3 regions of the Pseudoclavibacter sp. CFCC 14310 genome follow, and region 1 is predicted to be linked to each of the others. Evidence: riboswitches for the same ligand, from Rfam matches in the RefSeq annotation. Region 1 holds a riboswitch; each other region holds the start of a gene.
What was found. A riboswitch is a leader RNA that binds a small molecule or an ion and turns the genes downstream of it on or off. The one in region 1 is predicted to bind thiamine pyrophosphate.

Region 2: another riboswitch for thiamine pyrophosphate. It lies ahead of thiD (bifunctional hydroxymethylpyrimidine kinase/phosphomethylpyrimidine kinase); the one in region 1 lies ahead of thiD (bifunctional hydroxymethylpyrimidine kinase/phosphomethylpyrimidine kinase).
Region 3: another riboswitch for thiamine pyrophosphate. It lies ahead of F8O06_RS04335 (FAD-dependent oxidoreductase); the one in region 1 lies ahead of thiD (bifunctional hydroxymethylpyrimidine kinase/phosphomethylpyrimidine kinase).

What each region holds. Positions count from the first base shown of each region.
Region 1 is NZ_WBKC01000003.1:143,054-148,704, forward strand. It holds gene F8O06_RS08075 (MFS transporter) at 1-832, shown strand, start outside; gene F8O06_RS08080 (DsbA family protein) at 940-1,653, shown strand; TPP riboswitch at 1,689-1,784, shown strand; gene thiD (bifunctional hydroxymethylpyrimidine kinase/phosphomethylpyrimidine kinase) at 1,775-2,638, shown strand; gene moeB (molybdopterin-synthase adenylyltransferase MoeB) at 2,670-3,860, opposite strand; gene F8O06_RS08095 (thiazole synthase) at 3,857-4,642, opposite strand; gene thiS (sulfur carrier protein ThiS) at 4,644-4,880, opposite strand; gene F8O06_RS08105 (FAD-dependent oxidoreductase) at 4,877-5,651, opposite strand, start outside.
Region 2 is NZ_WBKC01000002.1:134,725-140,375, reverse strand. It holds gene F8O06_RS04380 (DedA family protein) at 1-118, shown strand, start outside; gene F8O06_RS04375 (SGNH/GDSL hydrolase family protein) at 111-908, shown strand; gene F8O06_RS04370 (M48 family metallopeptidase) at 944-1,630, opposite strand; gene F8O06_RS04365 (MFS transporter) at 1,772-3,031, shown strand; gene F8O06_RS04360 (DsbA family protein) at 3,139-3,852, shown strand; TPP riboswitch at 3,888-3,983, shown strand; gene thiD (bifunctional hydroxymethylpyrimidine kinase/phosphomethylpyrimidine kinase) at 3,974-4,837, shown strand; gene moeB (molybdopterin-synthase adenylyltransferase MoeB) at 4,869-5,651, opposite strand, start outside.
Region 3 is NZ_WBKC01000002.1:127,718-133,368, reverse strand. It holds gene thiS (sulfur carrier protein ThiS) at 1-72, opposite strand, end outside; gene F8O06_RS04335 (FAD-dependent oxidoreductase) at 69-1,346, opposite strand; TPP riboswitch at 1,339-1,472, opposite strand; gene thiE (thiamine phosphate synthase) at 1,585-2,223, shown strand; gene F8O06_RS04325 (fructose bisphosphate aldolase) at 2,284-3,183, shown strand; gene ybaK (Cys-tRNA(Pro) deacylase) at 3,208-3,723, shown strand; gene F8O06_RS04315 (alpha/beta fold hydrolase) at 4,100-4,903, shown strand; gene F8O06_RS04310 (sigma-54-dependent Fis family transcriptional regulator) at 4,929-5,651, shown strand, end outside.

The DNA of each region.
Region 1 (5,651 bases):
GTTTCTCGGCCCTATGATCGTCGCCCCGCTGATCGCATGGTTCGGCAGCACGTCGGCTTTCGTGGCCAGCATCGCGCTCAGCGTCGTGGTCGCCGTGCTGCTGGTGCTGATGCCCGACCCCGAGGCACTGCTGCGAGCTGGCCTTCCCACCGGGGCATCCACGTCTGAGGTGCCGGCCACAGAGCAGCCGCACGATGCCCACGCCTCCGACACCACGGCATCCGCCCCATCGCTGTGGCAGACCCTCGTCAGCTCGCGACGCGTGCTCGCGACCATGGGGCTGGGAATCGCCGCAGTGCAGCTGCTGCGATCCAGCCGCCAGGTCATTCTGCCGCTCTGGGGCACGCACATCGGCGCAGACACCGAGACCATCGCGCTGATCATGGGCATCGCGGGTGCCCTCGACCTCGCGCTCTTCTACGTGTCGGGCCAGCTCATGGATCGCTTCGGGCGGCTCTGGGTCGTGCTGCCGACGCTGCTCGGTCTGGCGGTGACACACCTCGCGCTGCTGCCGGTGCACGGGCCGTGGGGGCTGCTCGTCACGGCGAGCCTGATGTCTCTGGCCAACGGCCTCGGATCCGGCATCATCATGACCATGGGCGCGGATCTGGCGCCGGAGCATCACCCAGCGGCGTTTCTGGGAGCCTGGCGTCTGGTCGCAGACGCGGGCAGCGCGAGTTCGCCGCTGATTCTCTCCGGCCTCGCCGCCGCCGCCGGAATCGCGGCCTCTGCCGCGGTCATGGCCGGTCTGGGCGTCGTCGGAGCCTGGCTGCTGTGGCACTTCACGCCGAAGTTCCTGCCTCCGGAGCTCTCCGGTCGCGGTCGGGTCTGACACCCGCCGGCTCGTCTGGGGTCGCACCGCCCGGCCGGTCGTCGTGAGCGCGCACGCAGCTCTCGCTAGCATGGAGTCACCCTTTTCAGATGGATGAGAGACCGAACATGCCAGACTCCCCCGCGCCCGCTCAGCAGTCGTCGTCAGACGGAGCGCCTGCGCTCCGCGTCGAGACCTGGATCGACCTCGCCTGCCCATGGAGCTACATCGGGCTGAGCAATCTGCTCGCAGCGGTGCAGCGCTTCAGCGAAGAGCGGCCTGAGAACCGTGTGCTGCTCGGTCTGCGCAGCTATGAACTCAACCCCGATGCAGATGACGCAGACGCCCGCAGCGCGGCGCAGCACCTCGCCGACATCAAGGGCATCACGGTGTCTCAGGCCCAAACCGAGCTCGACCGAGTGACCGTGGCCGCCGCCGACGCCGGGCTCGACTTCCACTTCGACGTGCTGCAGCAGTCGAACACCGGTCTCGCCCACGAGCTGCTGCACGCGGCCCGTCTCGACCACCGGGAACGCGAAGTCGCACTGGCACTGTTTCACGCCCACTTCAGCGAGGGTCGCCACATCGGTCGTCTCGAGACGCTCGAGGAGATCGCCGGTGAGCAGGGCCTCGATGTCGCATCGATCAGTCGCGAGCTGACCACGCATTCGCATACGGGCGAGGTGCAGGCCGACGAACGACGCGCCGCCGAGCTCGGCATCTCATCAGTGCCGTTCTTCCTGTTCAACGATCGCTTCGGCGCCTCCGGTGCGCAGCCGGTCGAGGCCCTGCTCGAGGTGCTGCACGAGGTGCAGACGCGGGTCGGCGCCGACGCTCGCTGAGACTGACCCTCCGGGGTCGCAGGCGTATACTCTGGGCGTGTGACACGGGGTGCCCCGAACGAGGGCTGAGAAGAGACCCGTCGAACCTGCTCTCGTCAGCACGAGCGAAGGGATCGTCCAAATGACCGTCAACCATGCCGCATCACGCCCGAAGAGCATCCGCGTGCCGCGCATCCTCAGCATCGCAGGCACCGACCCCACCGGCGGAGCCGGGGTGCAGGCCGATCTGAAATCGATCTCGGCGATGGGCGGCTACGCCATGGCGGTCGTCACCGCGCTCGTGGCGCAGAACACCCGGGGCGTGCGCTCGGTGCACCTGCCGCCGGTCTCTTTTCTGCGCGAGCAGCTGGAGGCGGTGTCTGACGACGTGGAGATCGACGGCGTGAAGATCGGCATGCTCGCCGACGCCGACACCGTCACGACGGTGAAGGCCTGGCTTGACGAGGTGCGGCCGCCGATCGTGGTGCTCGACCCGGTGATGGTGGCCACCAGCGGCGACCGCCTGCTCGCCGAAGAGGCCGAGGCGGCCGTGCGAGATCTCTGCCGCAGTGCCGATCTGATCACCCCCAACGTTCCAGAGCTCGCGGTGCTCGCCGACGCGTCTGAGGCACAGACGTGGGCGGATGCCGTGGCTCAGGCCCGACTCGTCAGCGCACGCTGCGATACCGTAGTGCTCGTCAAAGGCGGGCATTTGGTCGGCGATCGCGTGCACGACGCGCTTGTCGACGCCCGGTCTGACCCTGAGGGGTCGCCCGTGCCCGACGGGCTCTTCGAAGCCGACGCTCCGCGCGTCGACACCGACTGCACGCACGGAACCGGATGCACGCTCTCTTCGGCCATGGCGACTCGCCTCGCCGCAGGCGACGACTGGCCCACCGCGCTGATCACCGTCAAGGCCTGGCTCACCCGGGCGCTGCGCAGCGCCGACGCTCTGCACGTCGGGCAGGGTCACGGCCCGGTCGATCACTTCGTCGACCTGCGCTGAGGCTCGACGCCGAGCCAGTCGCAGCGATGGTTCAGTAGCGCGGCAGCGAGGGATCGACCGTCTGCACCCAGCCCATCGTGCCGCCCACCACCTGTCGCACGTTGGTGCGTCCGGAGTCACGCAGCATTTCGAGCGCCTGCGTCGAGCGCGCACCCGTCTTACAGACCAGAATGACCTCGCGTCCGGCCGGGACGTCGAAGGCCCGGGCACGGATCTCGTGCTGCAGCCGGGCCAACGGCAGCAGCCGCGCGCCCGGAATGTGCACGAGGTCGAACTCGTCCGGTTCTCGCACATCGATGAGATCGAAGTCGATCTCGCCGGCGGCTCGTCGCTGCAGCAGCGACTGCAGATCGAGAGCCGTCACACTGGTTCCCTGTGCCGTGCCCGGCGTGCCGCAGAGCTCGACGTAGTCGGCCTCGAGATCGTGCACCCTGGCCCGGTCGGGGTCGGCCGTCAGTCGCAGCTCGCGCCATCGGCCCGCTGCCGCGTCCAGCACCTGCACACGGTTGACCAGAGGCTCGCCGATGCCGGTGATGAGCTTGATCGCCTCACCGGCCATCACCGTTCCGATCATGCCCGGCAGCACACCGAAGACTCCCCCTTCGGCGCAGGAGGGCACCTCGCCGGGCTCTGGCGGCTCAGGAAAGAGGTCGCGGTAGCCCGCGTCGATGCCGAAGACGCTGACCTGTCCCTCATAGCGCAGAATCGATCCCCAGACCACCGGTCGTCCGGTGATCTCTGCCGCGTCTGCCACAAGGTAGCGGGTGGCGAAGTTGTCGGCACCGTCGACGACGAGGTCGTACTCGGCGAACAGGCGCAGCGCATTGTCTCGATCAAGCCGCACGGCATGAGCCTCGAGGTTCACCAGCGGATTGATGCGCGCCACCGTCTGCGCCGCCGAGGTCACTTTGAGCTCGCCGATGCGGTCGACGCCGTGAATGACCTGCCGCTGCAGATTCGACTCGTCGACCCGGTCGTCGTCGACGACACCGATCGTGCCCACGCCGGCCGCTGCCAGATACTCCAGCACCGGCGATCCGAGACCGCCTGCGCCGATGACCAGCACACGGGCGGCCTTCAGCCGACGCTGCGCTGCCTCGCCTGCCCCGGGCAGAATGAGCTGGCGGGAGTACCTGCGTCGCTCGTCGTCGGTGAGCCCGGGCAGCTCGTCGAGAGACTGGAGCCTCTCGACGAACGATGCGATGTGATCGACGCCACTCACAGGTCGGGCCGGCCTTCGACAGGAGACGACGCCAGTGCGTCCGCCCTCTTCGGAATGCGCCCGCCGAGAGCGGCGAGCCGCCCAGCCACGACCGCGTGCCGGAATGCGCGCGCCATGACCGCCGGATGCTCCGCTCGCGTCACCGCCGTGGCGAGCAGCACCGCGTCGCACCCGAGCTCCATGGCGAGAGCCGCATCGCTGGCCGTGCCCACGCCGGCGTCGAGCACCACGGGTACTCCGGCGTTCGCGGTGATCGCCGCGATGTTGTGCGGGTTCAGAATGCCCAGCCCGGTGCCGATCGGCGCCCCGAGCGGCATGATCGCCGCGGCACCGGCCTGCTCGAGATGGCGCGCCAGAATCGGGTCGTCGTTGGTGTAGACCATGACGTCGAACCCGTCGTTGACCAGCTGCTCGGTGGCGTCGGCGAGTTCGAGCCCGTCGGGCAGCAGCGTCTGGTCGTCAGCGATGACCTCGAGCTTCACCAGGTTCGTCTCGAGCGCCTCGCGCGCAAGCTGAGCGGTGAGAACGGCCTCACGCGCGGTGAAGCAGCCGGCCGTGTTGGGCAGCACCTCGATGTCGTTGCGCCGCAGGATGTCGAACAGGCTCGGCCCAGCCGAAGGGGTGTGCCGTCGCATCGCGACCGTCGTCAGCTCGGTGCCGCTGGCCAGCAGTGCCTGTTCCAGCCCGTCGAGGCTGGGTGCGCCGCCGGTGCCCATGATCAGCCGCGAACGGTACGATCGCCCTGCGACCTCGAAGAGATCGTCATCGTCGTGGTCAGCCATCTCAGCCTCCTTGTTTCGCGGTCACGAGTTCGATGCGGGCCTGCGGTGTGAGCACCGTCTGCGCCCAGCGGCCGCGCGGCACGATCGTCTCGTCTACGGCCACCGCGACGCCGAGCCGCGAGCCGTCGGCGGGTCGGCCGTCGGCGGCGAGCGGGGTGCCGGTTCGTTCGGCCACGAGGGCGAGCACCGAGTCGGCCTCGGTCTCGACGGCCTCGCCGTTCAGAATGATCTGTGTCATGCGGATGCTCCTGTGGTGGTCTCGGATCGATCGTCTGACGAGAAGCGCCAGGGGTCGAACGCCTGCCAGTCGGATGCTGCGGCGGTGCCGTCGACGAGATCGGAGATCACGACGGCGTTCTGAGCGCTGAGCAGGATGCCATGGCGGTGGGTGCCGGTGTTGGCGAGCAGCCCGTCGGCGACTCGGCCGAGCAGAGGCGCGTTGTCCGGTGTGCCGGGGCGGGCACGAGCAGTGGCCTCGATGAGTTCGAGGTCGTCGACCGCCGGCAGCAGCTCGTGGGCGTCGCGAAGCAGCTGCAGCACGCTGCCTGCGAGCACGGCGTCTCGAGCGTCTTCGCGTTCGGTCGCCCCGATCACGACCGTTCCGTCTTCGCGCGGCACGATGTAGACGCTGCGGCCGTGGACGAGGCCGCGGATCGTGTGGGTGGTGAGCGGGCGCAGCTGCTCCGGAGTGCGCAGACGCAGCACGTCGCCGTGCACCGGGCGGATCGGCCAGACCAGACCTCGCGGCAGGCCGCCGAGCCTCGGGCTCTCCAAACCGTTGGCCACCACGACTTCGTCTGCCTCGATGACCTGTTGCGCCGACACGCTCGGGGTCGGGCTCGCCGGCGGCACGTCGGCCACGACCTCGCTCGACGGCCACGCGGGCTGTTCGTCGAAGCGATGGGTGACTGGTCCTTCTCGACGTTCGCTCGGTTCGAGGCGAACGCCGATCACCCGCTCGTCTCGCCAGAGAAGCTCCACGGCGCGTTCCGGCACCACATGCACGTCG
Region 2 (5,651 bases), on a different contig from region 1:
CCGCCGGCGGGTGCTGCGCGCTCGCATTCGAGAGGATGCCATGCGCCGCCGCACCGACGAGTGGCGGTCACCGGCACCGGCGCCTGCGGCCAACAACGAAAGGAGTCTGCATGAGTGAGCTCTCAACGCCCGCCACCATGCGTTTTCAGCGTTTCGTCGCCATCGGCGACAGTTTCACCGAAGGCGTCGGAGACGAAGACCCGCAGGCTCCGGGCGGCGTACGAGGCTGGGCCGACCGAGCAGCCGAAGTTCTGGCCAGGCAGTCTCCCACGTTCGAATACGCCAACCTCGCCGTGCGCGGCAAGCTCATTCAGCCGATCGTTCGCGAGCAGGTCGACCGGGCCATCGCGATGCGGCCGGATCTCATCACGTTCTGCGCCGGAGGCAACGACATTCTGCGCCCTGGCAGCGACCCCGACCGTGTGGCCGCCATCTTCGATCGCTCTCTGGCACGGCTGACCGCCACCGGTGCGACCGTGCTGATCTTCACCGGCCCCGATCTGCGCACCATGCCCGCCTTCGCTCTGATTCGCGGCAAGGTCGCCATCTACAACGAGAACATGCGCGCCAGCGCCGCACGCCGGGGTGCGCTGGTCGTGGACCAATGGGGGCTGCGCGCACTCCATGACCCCAGCCGCTGGGCGCCGGATCGTCTGCATCTTTCGCCCCTCGGCCACCATCTGATGGCCATTCGCGTGCTCGAGACGCTCGGTGTCGAACACGATCTCAGCCCCGAGCATGTGGCCGGGCCGCCTGTCGGTCGCTGGCACGTCACCTCGGCCGACGTCCAATGGGCCAGAGAGTATCTCTGGCCGTGGGCGATGCGGCGGCTGACCGGGCGCTCGTCGGCAGACGGTCGTCATGCCAAACTCGACCACCCGGTGCATCCGACAGACGACTCAGAGTAGGCCTCATCTGTCGCGCCGTGCCTGCGAACGCGCGGTCAGGCGGGTTCCTGCGCCCTGCACTCGCGGCCACCGGGTGCGAGCATGTCAGCGCGCGGATGCCCGAGCGCGGCCCGCAGACGACGCCACGCCGGCAGCGCGGCACTCATCATGGCCTGGAACTCGGCACCGTGGTTGTGCACTCGCAGATGCACGAGTTCGTGCACCACGACGTACTCGACAAAGGCGTCATCGTAGCGAGCCAGTTCGAGGCTGAAGCGAATGCGTCGGGTTGCAGGCGTGCAGCTTCCCCAGCGCGTGCGCATGAGACGCGGCGTCCACGTCGGCCGCGGCAGATCGAGACGCCGGGTCCACGATGCGATCAGAGCAGGCACGAGCTCCGCCAGTCGGGCCTTCGCCCATGCGATCTGCTCTTCAGACCAGTCGAGCTGCGGAACCGCGATGTCTCGCCGCCGCTCTTCGGCCAGACAGCGATCGATCCAGCTGCGATTGGTGCGCACGAAACGCCGCAGCTCGAACTCGCGCATGCCTGCCGGAGCCGTCAGCACCACAGAGCTCAGCGCGCCGAGAGCACTCTGTGGTGCACCGCCCACGCGCCCCACTCTGAGGCTCACGCGCCGCACGGGGCGACGACGAAGCACACAGACCAGGTCGTCGACCTGCAGCAGTTCGTCGTGTGCGCCGCGCTGCGTCACCATGGTGCCTTCTGCCCTCGCTCGTCTCATTCAGTCGCGCTGACTCTACCCTGACCGGCCGACACCGACACCGACACCGATCCCGAACCCGACCCCTGACCCCCGACCCCCGAGCAACGCGAGATTCAGCGCACCGAGAGCCGACAGCCTCCTCGGGTCTACACTGGCCGGATGAATCAGCTGCGTCGGTATGCCGTGCCGATCTTTCTTCCAGCTCTGCTCTTCGCGACCGCTGAGGCCTGCCTGGTGCCTGTGCTGCCGGCCAGAGCGGTCGAGCTCGGAGCCGACACCGCCCTCGCGGGGCTCATCGCCGGCATGCTGATGATCGGTCAGGTGATCGGCGATCTGCCCAGCAGCTGGATGGTCGCTCGTCTCGGCGAGCAGCGCACGATGATCGTGGCGGCTACCCTCGGCGCAGCCGGCGCCGCGGTTGCCGCAGTGGGATCGTCTGTGACCGTGCTGCTGGTCGGCACGCTGCTGGTCGGCATGGCCGCTGCCGCGTTCAACCTCGCCAGACACGCCCTGCTCACCGAGCTCGTGCCGGTCTCACATCGAGCCCGTGCCATGTCAGTGCTCGGCGGCACCGTCAGAGGCGGACTGTTTCTCGGCCCTATGATCGTCGCCCCGCTGATCGCATGGTTCGGCAGCACGTCGGCTTTCGTGGCCAGCATCGCGCTCAGCGTCGTGGTCGCCGTGCTGCTGGTGCTGATGCCCGACCCCGAGGCACTGCTGCGAGCTGGCCTTCCCACCGGGGCATCCACGTCTGAGGTGCCGGCCACAGAGCAGCCGCACGATGCCCACGCCTCCGACACCACGGCATCCGCCCCATCGCTGTGGCAGACCCTCGTCAGCTCGCGACGCGTGCTCGCGACCATGGGGCTGGGAATCGCCGCAGTGCAGCTGCTGCGATCCAGCCGCCAGGTCATTCTGCCGCTCTGGGGCACGCACATCGGCGCAGACACCGAGACCATCGCGCTGATCATGGGCATCGCGGGTGCCCTCGACCTCGCGCTCTTCTACGTGTCGGGCCAGCTCATGGATCGCTTCGGGCGGCTCTGGGTCGTGCTGCCGACGCTGCTCGGTCTGGCGGTGACACACCTCGCGCTGCTGCCGGTGCACGGGCCGTGGGGGCTGCTCGTCACGGCGAGCCTGATGTCTCTGGCCAACGGCCTCGGATCCGGCATCATCATGACCATGGGCGCGGATCTGGCGCCGGAGCATCACCCAGCGGCGTTTCTGGGAGCCTGGCGTCTGGTCGCAGACGCGGGCAGCGCGAGTTCGCCGCTGATTCTCTCCGGCCTCGCCGCCGCCGCCGGAATCGCGGCCTCTGCCGCGGTCATGGCCGGTCTGGGCGTCGTCGGAGCCTGGCTGCTGTGGCACTTCACGCCGAAGTTCCTGCCTCCGGAGCTCTCCGGTCGCGGTCGGGTCTGACACCCGCCGGCTCGTCTGGGGTCGCACCGCCCGGCCGGTCGTCGTGAGCGCGCACGCAGCTCTCGCTAGCATGGAGTCACCCTTTTCAGATGGATGAGAGACCGAACATGCCAGACTCCCCCGCGCCCGCTCAGCAGTCGTCGTCAGACGGAGCGCCTGCGCTCCGCGTCGAGACCTGGATCGACCTCGCCTGCCCATGGAGCTACATCGGGCTGAGCAATCTGCTCGCAGCGGTGCAGCGCTTCAGCGAAGAGCGGCCTGAGAACCGTGTGCTGCTCGGTCTGCGCAGCTATGAACTCAACCCCGATGCAGATGACGCAGACGCCCGCAGCGCGGCGCAGCACCTCGCCGACATCAAGGGCATCACGGTGTCTCAGGCCCAAACCGAGCTCGACCGAGTGACCGTGGCCGCCGCCGACGCCGGGCTCGACTTCCACTTCGACGTGCTGCAGCAGTCGAACACCGGTCTCGCCCACGAGCTGCTGCACGCGGCCCGTCTCGACCACCGGGAACGCGAAGTCGCACTGGCACTGTTTCACGCCCACTTCAGCGAGGGTCGCCACATCGGTCGTCTCGAGACGCTCGAGGAGATCGCCGGTGAGCAGGGCCTCGATGTCGCATCGATCAGTCGCGAGCTGACCACGCATTCGCATACGGGCGAGGTGCAGGCCGACGAACGACGCGCCGCCGAGCTCGGCATCTCATCAGTGCCGTTCTTCCTGTTCAACGATCGCTTCGGCGCCTCCGGTGCGCAGCCGGTCGAGGCCCTGCTCGAGGTGCTGCACGAGGTGCAGACGCGGGTCGGCGCCGACGCTCGCTGAGACTGACCCTCCGGGGTCGCAGGCGTATACTCTGGGCGTGTGACACGGGGTGCCCCGAACGAGGGCTGAGAAGAGACCCGTCGAACCTGCTCTCGTCAGCACGAGCGAAGGGATCGTCCAAATGACCGTCAACCATGCCGCATCACGCCCGAAGAGCATCCGCGTGCCGCGCATCCTCAGCATCGCAGGCACCGACCCCACCGGCGGAGCCGGGGTGCAGGCCGATCTGAAATCGATCTCGGCGATGGGCGGCTACGCCATGGCGGTCGTCACCGCGCTCGTGGCGCAGAACACCCGGGGCGTGCGCTCGGTGCACCTGCCGCCGGTCTCTTTTCTGCGCGAGCAGCTGGAGGCGGTGTCTGACGACGTGGAGATCGACGGCGTGAAGATCGGCATGCTCGCCGACGCCGACACCGTCACGACGGTGAAGGCCTGGCTTGACGAGGTGCGGCCGCCGATCGTGGTGCTCGACCCGGTGATGGTGGCCACCAGCGGCGACCGCCTGCTCGCCGAAGAGGCCGAGGCGGCCGTGCGAGATCTCTGCCGCAGTGCCGATCTGATCACCCCCAACGTTCCAGAGCTCGCGGTGCTCGCCGACGCGTCTGAGGCACAGACGTGGGCGGATGCCGTGGCTCAGGCCCGACTCGTCAGCGCACGCTGCGATACCGTAGTGCTCGTCAAAGGCGGGCATTTGGTCGGCGATCGCGTGCACGACGCGCTTGTCGACGCCCGGTCTGACCCTGAGGGGTCGCCCGTGCCCGACGGGCTCTTCGAAGCCGACGCTCCGCGCGTCGACACCGACTGCACGCACGGAACCGGATGCACGCTCTCTTCGGCCATGGCGACTCGCCTCGCCGCAGGCGACGACTGGCCCACCGCGCTGATCACCGTCAAGGCCTGGCTCACCCGGGCGCTGCGCAGCGCCGACGCTCTGCACGTCGGGCAGGGTCACGGCCCGGTCGATCACTTCGTCGACCTGCGCTGAGGCTCGACGCCGAGCCAGTCGCAGCGATGGTTCAGTAGCGCGGCAGCGAGGGATCGACCGTCTGCACCCAGCCCATCGTGCCGCCCACCACCTGTCGCACGTTGGTGCGTCCGGAGTCACGCAGCATTTCGAGCGCCTGCGTCGAGCGCGCACCCGTCTTACAGACCAGAATGACCTCGCGTCCGGCCGGGACGTCGAAGGCCCGGGCACGGATCTCGTGCTGCAGCCGGGCCAACGGCAGCAGCCGCGCGCCCGGAATGTGCACGAGGTCGAACTCGTCCGGTTCTCGCACATCGATGAGATCGAAGTCGATCTCGCCGGCGGCTCGTCGCTGCAGCAGCGACTGCAGATCGAGAGCCGTCACACTGGTTCCCTGTGCCGTGCCCGGCGTGCCGCAGAGCTCGACGTAGTCGGCCTCGAGATCGTGCACCCTGGCCCGGTCGGGGTCGGCCGTCAGTCGCAGCTCGCGCCATCGGCCCGCTGCCGCGTCCAGCACCTGCACACGGTTGACCAGAGGCTCGCCGATGCCGGTGATGAGCTTGATCGCCTCACCGGCCATCACCGTTCCGATCATGCCCGGCAGCACACCGAAGACTCCCCCTTCGGCGCAGGAGGGCACCTCGCCGGGCTCTGGCGGCTCAGGAAAGAGGTCGCGGTAGCCCGCGTCGATGCCGAAGACGCTGACCTGTCCCTCATAGCGCAGAATCGATCCCCAGACCACCGGTCGTCCGGTGATCTCTGCCGCGTCTGCCACAAGGTAGCGGGTGGCGAAGTTGTCGGCACCGTCGACGACGAGGTCGTACTCGGCGAACAG
Region 3 (5,651 bases), on a different contig from region 1:
TTCGGCCACGAGGGCGAGCACCGAGTCGGCCTCGGTCTCGACGGCCTCGCCGTTCAGAATGATCTGTGTCATGCGGATGCTCCTGTGGTGGTCTCGGATCGATCGTCTGACGAGAAGCGCCAGGGGTCGAACGCCTGCCAGTCGGATGCTGCGGCGGTGCCGTCGACGAGATCGGAGATCACGACGGCGTTCTGAGCGCTGAGCAGGATGCCATGGCGGTGGGTGCCGGTGTTGGCGAGCAGCCCGTCGGCGACTCGGCCGAGCAGAGGCGCGTTGTCCGGTGTGCCGGGGCGGGCACGAGCAGTGGCCTCGATGAGTTCGAGGTCGTCGACCGCCGGCAGCAGCTCGTGGGCGTCGCGAAGCAGCTGCAGCACGCTGCCTGCGAGCACGGCGTCTCGAGCGTCTTCGCGTTCGGTCGCCCCGATCACGACCGTTCCGTCTTCGCGCGGCACGATGTAGACGCTGCGGCCGTGGACGAGGCCGCGGATCGTGTGGGTGGTGAGCGGGCGCAGCTGCTCCGGAGTGCGCAGACGCAGCACGTCGCCGTGCACCGGGCGGATCGGCCAGACCAGACCTCGCGGCAGGCCGCCGAGCCTCGGGCTCTCCAAACCGTTGGCCACCACGACTTCGTCTGCCTCGATGACCTGTTGCGCCGACACGCTCGGGGTCGGGCTCGCCGGCGGCACGTCGGCCACGACCTCGCTCGACGGCCACGCGGGCTGTTCGTCGAAGCGATGGGTGACTGGTCCTTCTCGACGTTCGCTCGGTTCGAGGCGAACGCCGATCACCCGCTCGTCTCGCCAGAGAAGCTCCACGGCGCGTTCCGGCACCACATGCACGTCGTCGCACACTTCGAGGGCCGATATATAGGCCCCGGCGAGGCGTCTCGGGGTGATCTGGTGGTCGTCGCGGGCCAGGAACGCCCCGCTGATGCCCGGGCCGAGCAGCGGCTCAAGCGCACGGGCCTCTCGTGAGGTGAGATCCTGCACGTCGAGCCCGAGTTCGAGCTGCTGGGCGCGCAGGCTTCGCAGCAGCTCGCGATCGGCGGCGTCGGCGGTGGCGACGATGGTCGGCGTCGACCGGTAGCCGGTGCCGACCACCGTCGCCTGGTCCAGCTCGGCGACGATCTGCGGGTAGAGACGCGCGGCCGGCACGGAGAGCGCGAGCAGACTCTCTTCTTCGAAGGCGTACTCGCTCACGGCGGCGAGCATCCCGGCCGCCGCATGACTCGCGCCCGAAGCGGGCGCCGGATCGACGATCGTCACCGCGTGACCGCGCTGATGCAGTCGCCACGCGGTCGCCAGGCCGACGACGCCGGCACCGATGACGATGACATGCTTGTTCATTCTGCTCGCTTCCTACGCCGGTATGATCCGGATCAGGTCGACGGTCTGCACACGATCACCGGCCTGTTTCGGCCTGGTGAATCGCGCGCACTCTCAGCCGAGTTCTCGGCTCCCGTGCTCATGTGGGGCAATTGTACCGCCCGGTTCGTACACTGGACGCATGATCGTCAAGTCTCAGCACGCTGACCGCTCCACCGACCCGCACGCCACACCTCGCACCCGAGAATGGCGACTGAGCATGCTGCAGCAGGCGCAGCTGTATCTGTGCACCGACGCCAGACTGGGCACCGGAGACTTCGACGAGTTCGTGGACGCCGCCTACCGCGGAGGCGTCGACATCATTCAGCTGCGCGACAAGCATCTCGACGCTGGTGATGAGCTGGAGTACTTCGAGCTGCTCGCGGCTGCGGCGCGCCGACATGGGCGACTCTTCGCCGCCAACGACCGAGCCGACGTCGCCACGCTGACCGGCGCCGACATCCTGCACGTCGGGCAGCGCGACCTCAGCGTCGCCGACGCTCGTTCGCTGCTGCCGGAGGGCACGCTCGTCGGCCTGTCGACGCATTCCCGAGTGCAGGCCGAGCAGGCGCGTCTGGGCGATCCTGACTATTACTGCATCGGGCCGGTCTGGCGCACTCCCACGAAACCGGGTCGGGCCCCGGTCACCCTCGACGCCGTACGACAGGTGCATACGCAGAGCCGTGGCGATGCCAAGCCGTGGTTCGCCATCGGCGGCGTCAACGCCGAGACCCTGGAGCAGGTGCTCGACGCCGGGGCGAACCGCATCGTGGTCGTACGTGCGATCACCCAGGCCGACGACCCCGAGGCCGCCGCTCGCGAGCTGCGCTCAGCGCTGCCCGAGCTCGCCACAGCGTGAGATAATGTTCGTCGTGTCGCACGACGGCACCCTGCTGACCAAACAAAGAAAGCGGTGACCATGTCATCAGTGTTCGATGCACAGTACGAGCGGTTCTCGACCGGTGCCGGCTTCCTGGCCGCGCTCGATCAGTCCGGAGGCAGCACGCCCAAGGCGCTGCGTCTCTACGGAGTGGACGAATCGCAGTACCGCAATGAGACCGAGATGTTCGACCTCATTCACGAGCTGCGCACTCGCATCATCACCAGCCCTGCTTTCACCAGCGAGCGTGTGCTCGGCGCGATTCTCTTCGAGCAGACGGTCGACCGTGAGATCAACGAGGCCCCGAGCGCGAAGTATCTCTGGAACGAGCTGGGCATCGTGCCGTTCCTGAAGATCGACAAAGGGCTCGCCGAGCTCAAAGACGGCGTGCAGGTGCTCAAGCCGATCCCGACGCTGCAGCAGCAGCTCGACAAGGCGAACGCGAACGAGGTCTTCGGCACGAAAGAGCGCTCGCTGATCAAACAGGCCAACGAGTCGGGCATCATCGCCGTCGTCGACCAGCAGTTCGAGCTGGCCGATCAGGTGCTCGACGCCGGGCTCGTGCCGATCATCGAGCCCGAGGTCGACATCACTGCAGCAGACAAGGCCGATTCCGAGTCGATTCTGCGCGATCAGATTCTGCAGCACCTCGATGCGCTGCCCGAGGGGCGCAACGTGACCCTCAAGCTCTCACTGCCCACCGAGGCCGGCTTCTACTCCGCTCTCGTCGACCACGACCGCGTCGTGCGCGTCGTCGCCCTCTCAGGTGGCTACAGCCGAGACGAGGCCAACGCGCTGCTGGCCAAGAATCCGGGAGTCATCGCCAGCTTCAGCCGCGCCCTCACCGAGGGTCTCACGGCGCAGCAGAGCGACGACGAGTTCAACCAGACGCTCGACGCCGCCATCGAGAGCATCTACCAGGCGTCGATCGCCGGCTGAAACACGCGAAAGAGATCGACACAGATGGCAGCGCACAGAGGGCACGGGTCGGCCACGCCGGCGACCCGTGCCCTCGACCGTGCCGGGGTGGCCTATCAGCTGCACGGCTTCGAGCATGACCCCGATGACCGACACTTCGGTGACGAAGCCGTCGACAAGCTCGACCTGCCGGCCGACCGCATCTTCAAGACGCTGGTCGTCGAGATCGACGGTGCTGCATCGCGCAGTCAGGATCTCGCCGTGGGCGTCGTGAGCCTGGATGCGCGACTCGATCTCAAGGCCATGGCGCACGCGCTGGGAGTCAAGCGGTGCCACATGGCCGATCCTCAGCTGGCGCAGCGCCGCACCGGCTATGTGGTCGGCGGCATCAGTCCGCTCGGGCAGAAGAGTCGCCTGCCCATCTTCGTCGACGAGGGCGCCCGCTCCATCGAGACCATGGTGGTCTCCGGCGGTCAGCGTGGGCTTGACGTCGAGCTGACGCCAGACGACCTCTGCAGCGTCACCGGGGCACGCTACGCCCCCATCGCCAAACGCGACTGAGCGGCGCCGGGCGCAGAGAACCGGTGGCGGCATCCACGCTGTGAGACACCACCACCGGTGTGAGAGTTCAGGTCAGCTCTCAGAGACGGCAGCCGAATCGTTGTGCTTCGATCCAGCGCGACGACGCGTGCCGAGCTCTCCGTCGACTTGGTCGGCGAAGTCGGTGCTCTGTGCAGTCATCGGGGACTCATCCTGCCAGATCTGTTCGAGATCAGCATCGAGCCCAGCTTCCTTCCGGGCCCTTCGCCCGGGATCCTTCTCTCGGTTCGTGCTCATGCCTGCAGTCTAAGCCGAGCACGAGCGGCTCACCTCGGAACCACGAGATGATATATCGACCCGCCGAAGGCCGATCGAGCGCATGAGGTACTCTCCACACATGCAGTCGTTCACCGTGCACTCATCGCTCGACGGCGTCGAACTGCGCTGCCGCCGTTTCAGCGCGACGGCAGCGACCGACCTGGCTCCAGTCATCATGCTGCACGGCACCGCGCTGTCGCAGTCCGTTTGGCGCGGCATGGGCTGGATCGACCCGGTTCTGCCGGCCCGCGACGTGCTCACCATGGATCTCCGCGGTCACGGCCGCAGCGGCAGACCGCACGACGCGACGGCCTACGACATGCACCACTTCGTCACAGACGTCTGCGATGTGCTCGACGCCGCTCAGATTCCCCAGGCGGCAGTCGTGGGCTATTCTCTCGGCGGTCGCATCATGTTCTCACTCGCTGCAGACCACCCCGCACGAGTCTCGACGATGGTGAGCGTGGCGGGATCGCCGCAGAACTCCCCCGGCGCATTCGATCGGGTCTTCTTTCCCGGCATCGTCGAGACGCTGCGACAGGGGTCTATGGAGCTGTTCATCGAGCGCTGGGAGCAGCATCTCGGCCGCCCACTCTCGGCTTCGACCGTTCTGGCCATGCGGATGAACGACCCGCTCGCCCTCGCCGCCTACATGACCGCGGCCGACGGAGATCGCGGCGTGCCGACCCACGTGCTCTCCACGATGCGCATGCCGACGCTGCTTCTGGCCGGCTGTGCGGATGCCGAACGCGAGCAGGCTGCCCGGCTGGCGGCCGCAAACCTGCCGAACGCCCGCATCCGCCTGCTCCCGGGGGTCACGCACAGCGGAATCCTGCGTTCGCCGACAGCGTGCCAGGCGACCGCAGACTTCCTCGCTCGCTGACAGATTCATCGCATAGACTGCACCCGTGTCAGTTCCGTCGCCTCTCATGCCCAAAGGCCTCTCTGGGGCCGTCCGGGCCCGCGAGCGGCTGATCACCTCCGGCGCCGTCGACGACGCGCTGCTGCGCCCTGAGATCGCCGACTCCTGGCGCCGCTGCCGCGAGGCCGATGTCTCGGCGCACGACCTGCAGCAGCTCACGCCGATCAGCAGCGTGGCTCAGACACCATTGGCCCGGCACTCGACCGAAGCGCTGCAGACCCTCGCCGGCGACCTCAGCGAGGTCAGCGCCGGCGTCGTCGTCGCCGACACCACCGGCAACATCGTGTCGGCCGCGTTCTGCGACATCTCCGGCCGCGACTCGCTCAGCGAGATCAACATGCTGCCCGGCTACTCTTTCGCCGAGGCGTCGGTCGGCACGAACGGCATCGGCACGACGCTCGCGACGGGCAGGCCCACGGCCGTCATCGGCGCCGAACACTTCAACGACGCCTTCCAGCAGTACGCCTGTGTCGGCCTGCCGCTGCGCCACCCGATCAGCGGTCAGCTCATCGGCGTCGTCGAGATGACCACCAAGGCCACCCGAGACGAACTCGCGACCAAGCTGATGCGTCACACCCTCAGCATCGCCAAGAGACGCATCGAGCATCGACTGCTGGACGAGACGACCAGCGAACGCCAGCCGCTGCTGCGCCTGTTCAGCGATCGCGACGCGCTGGCAACCGGACCGGTGCTCGCCTACGCCGACGGC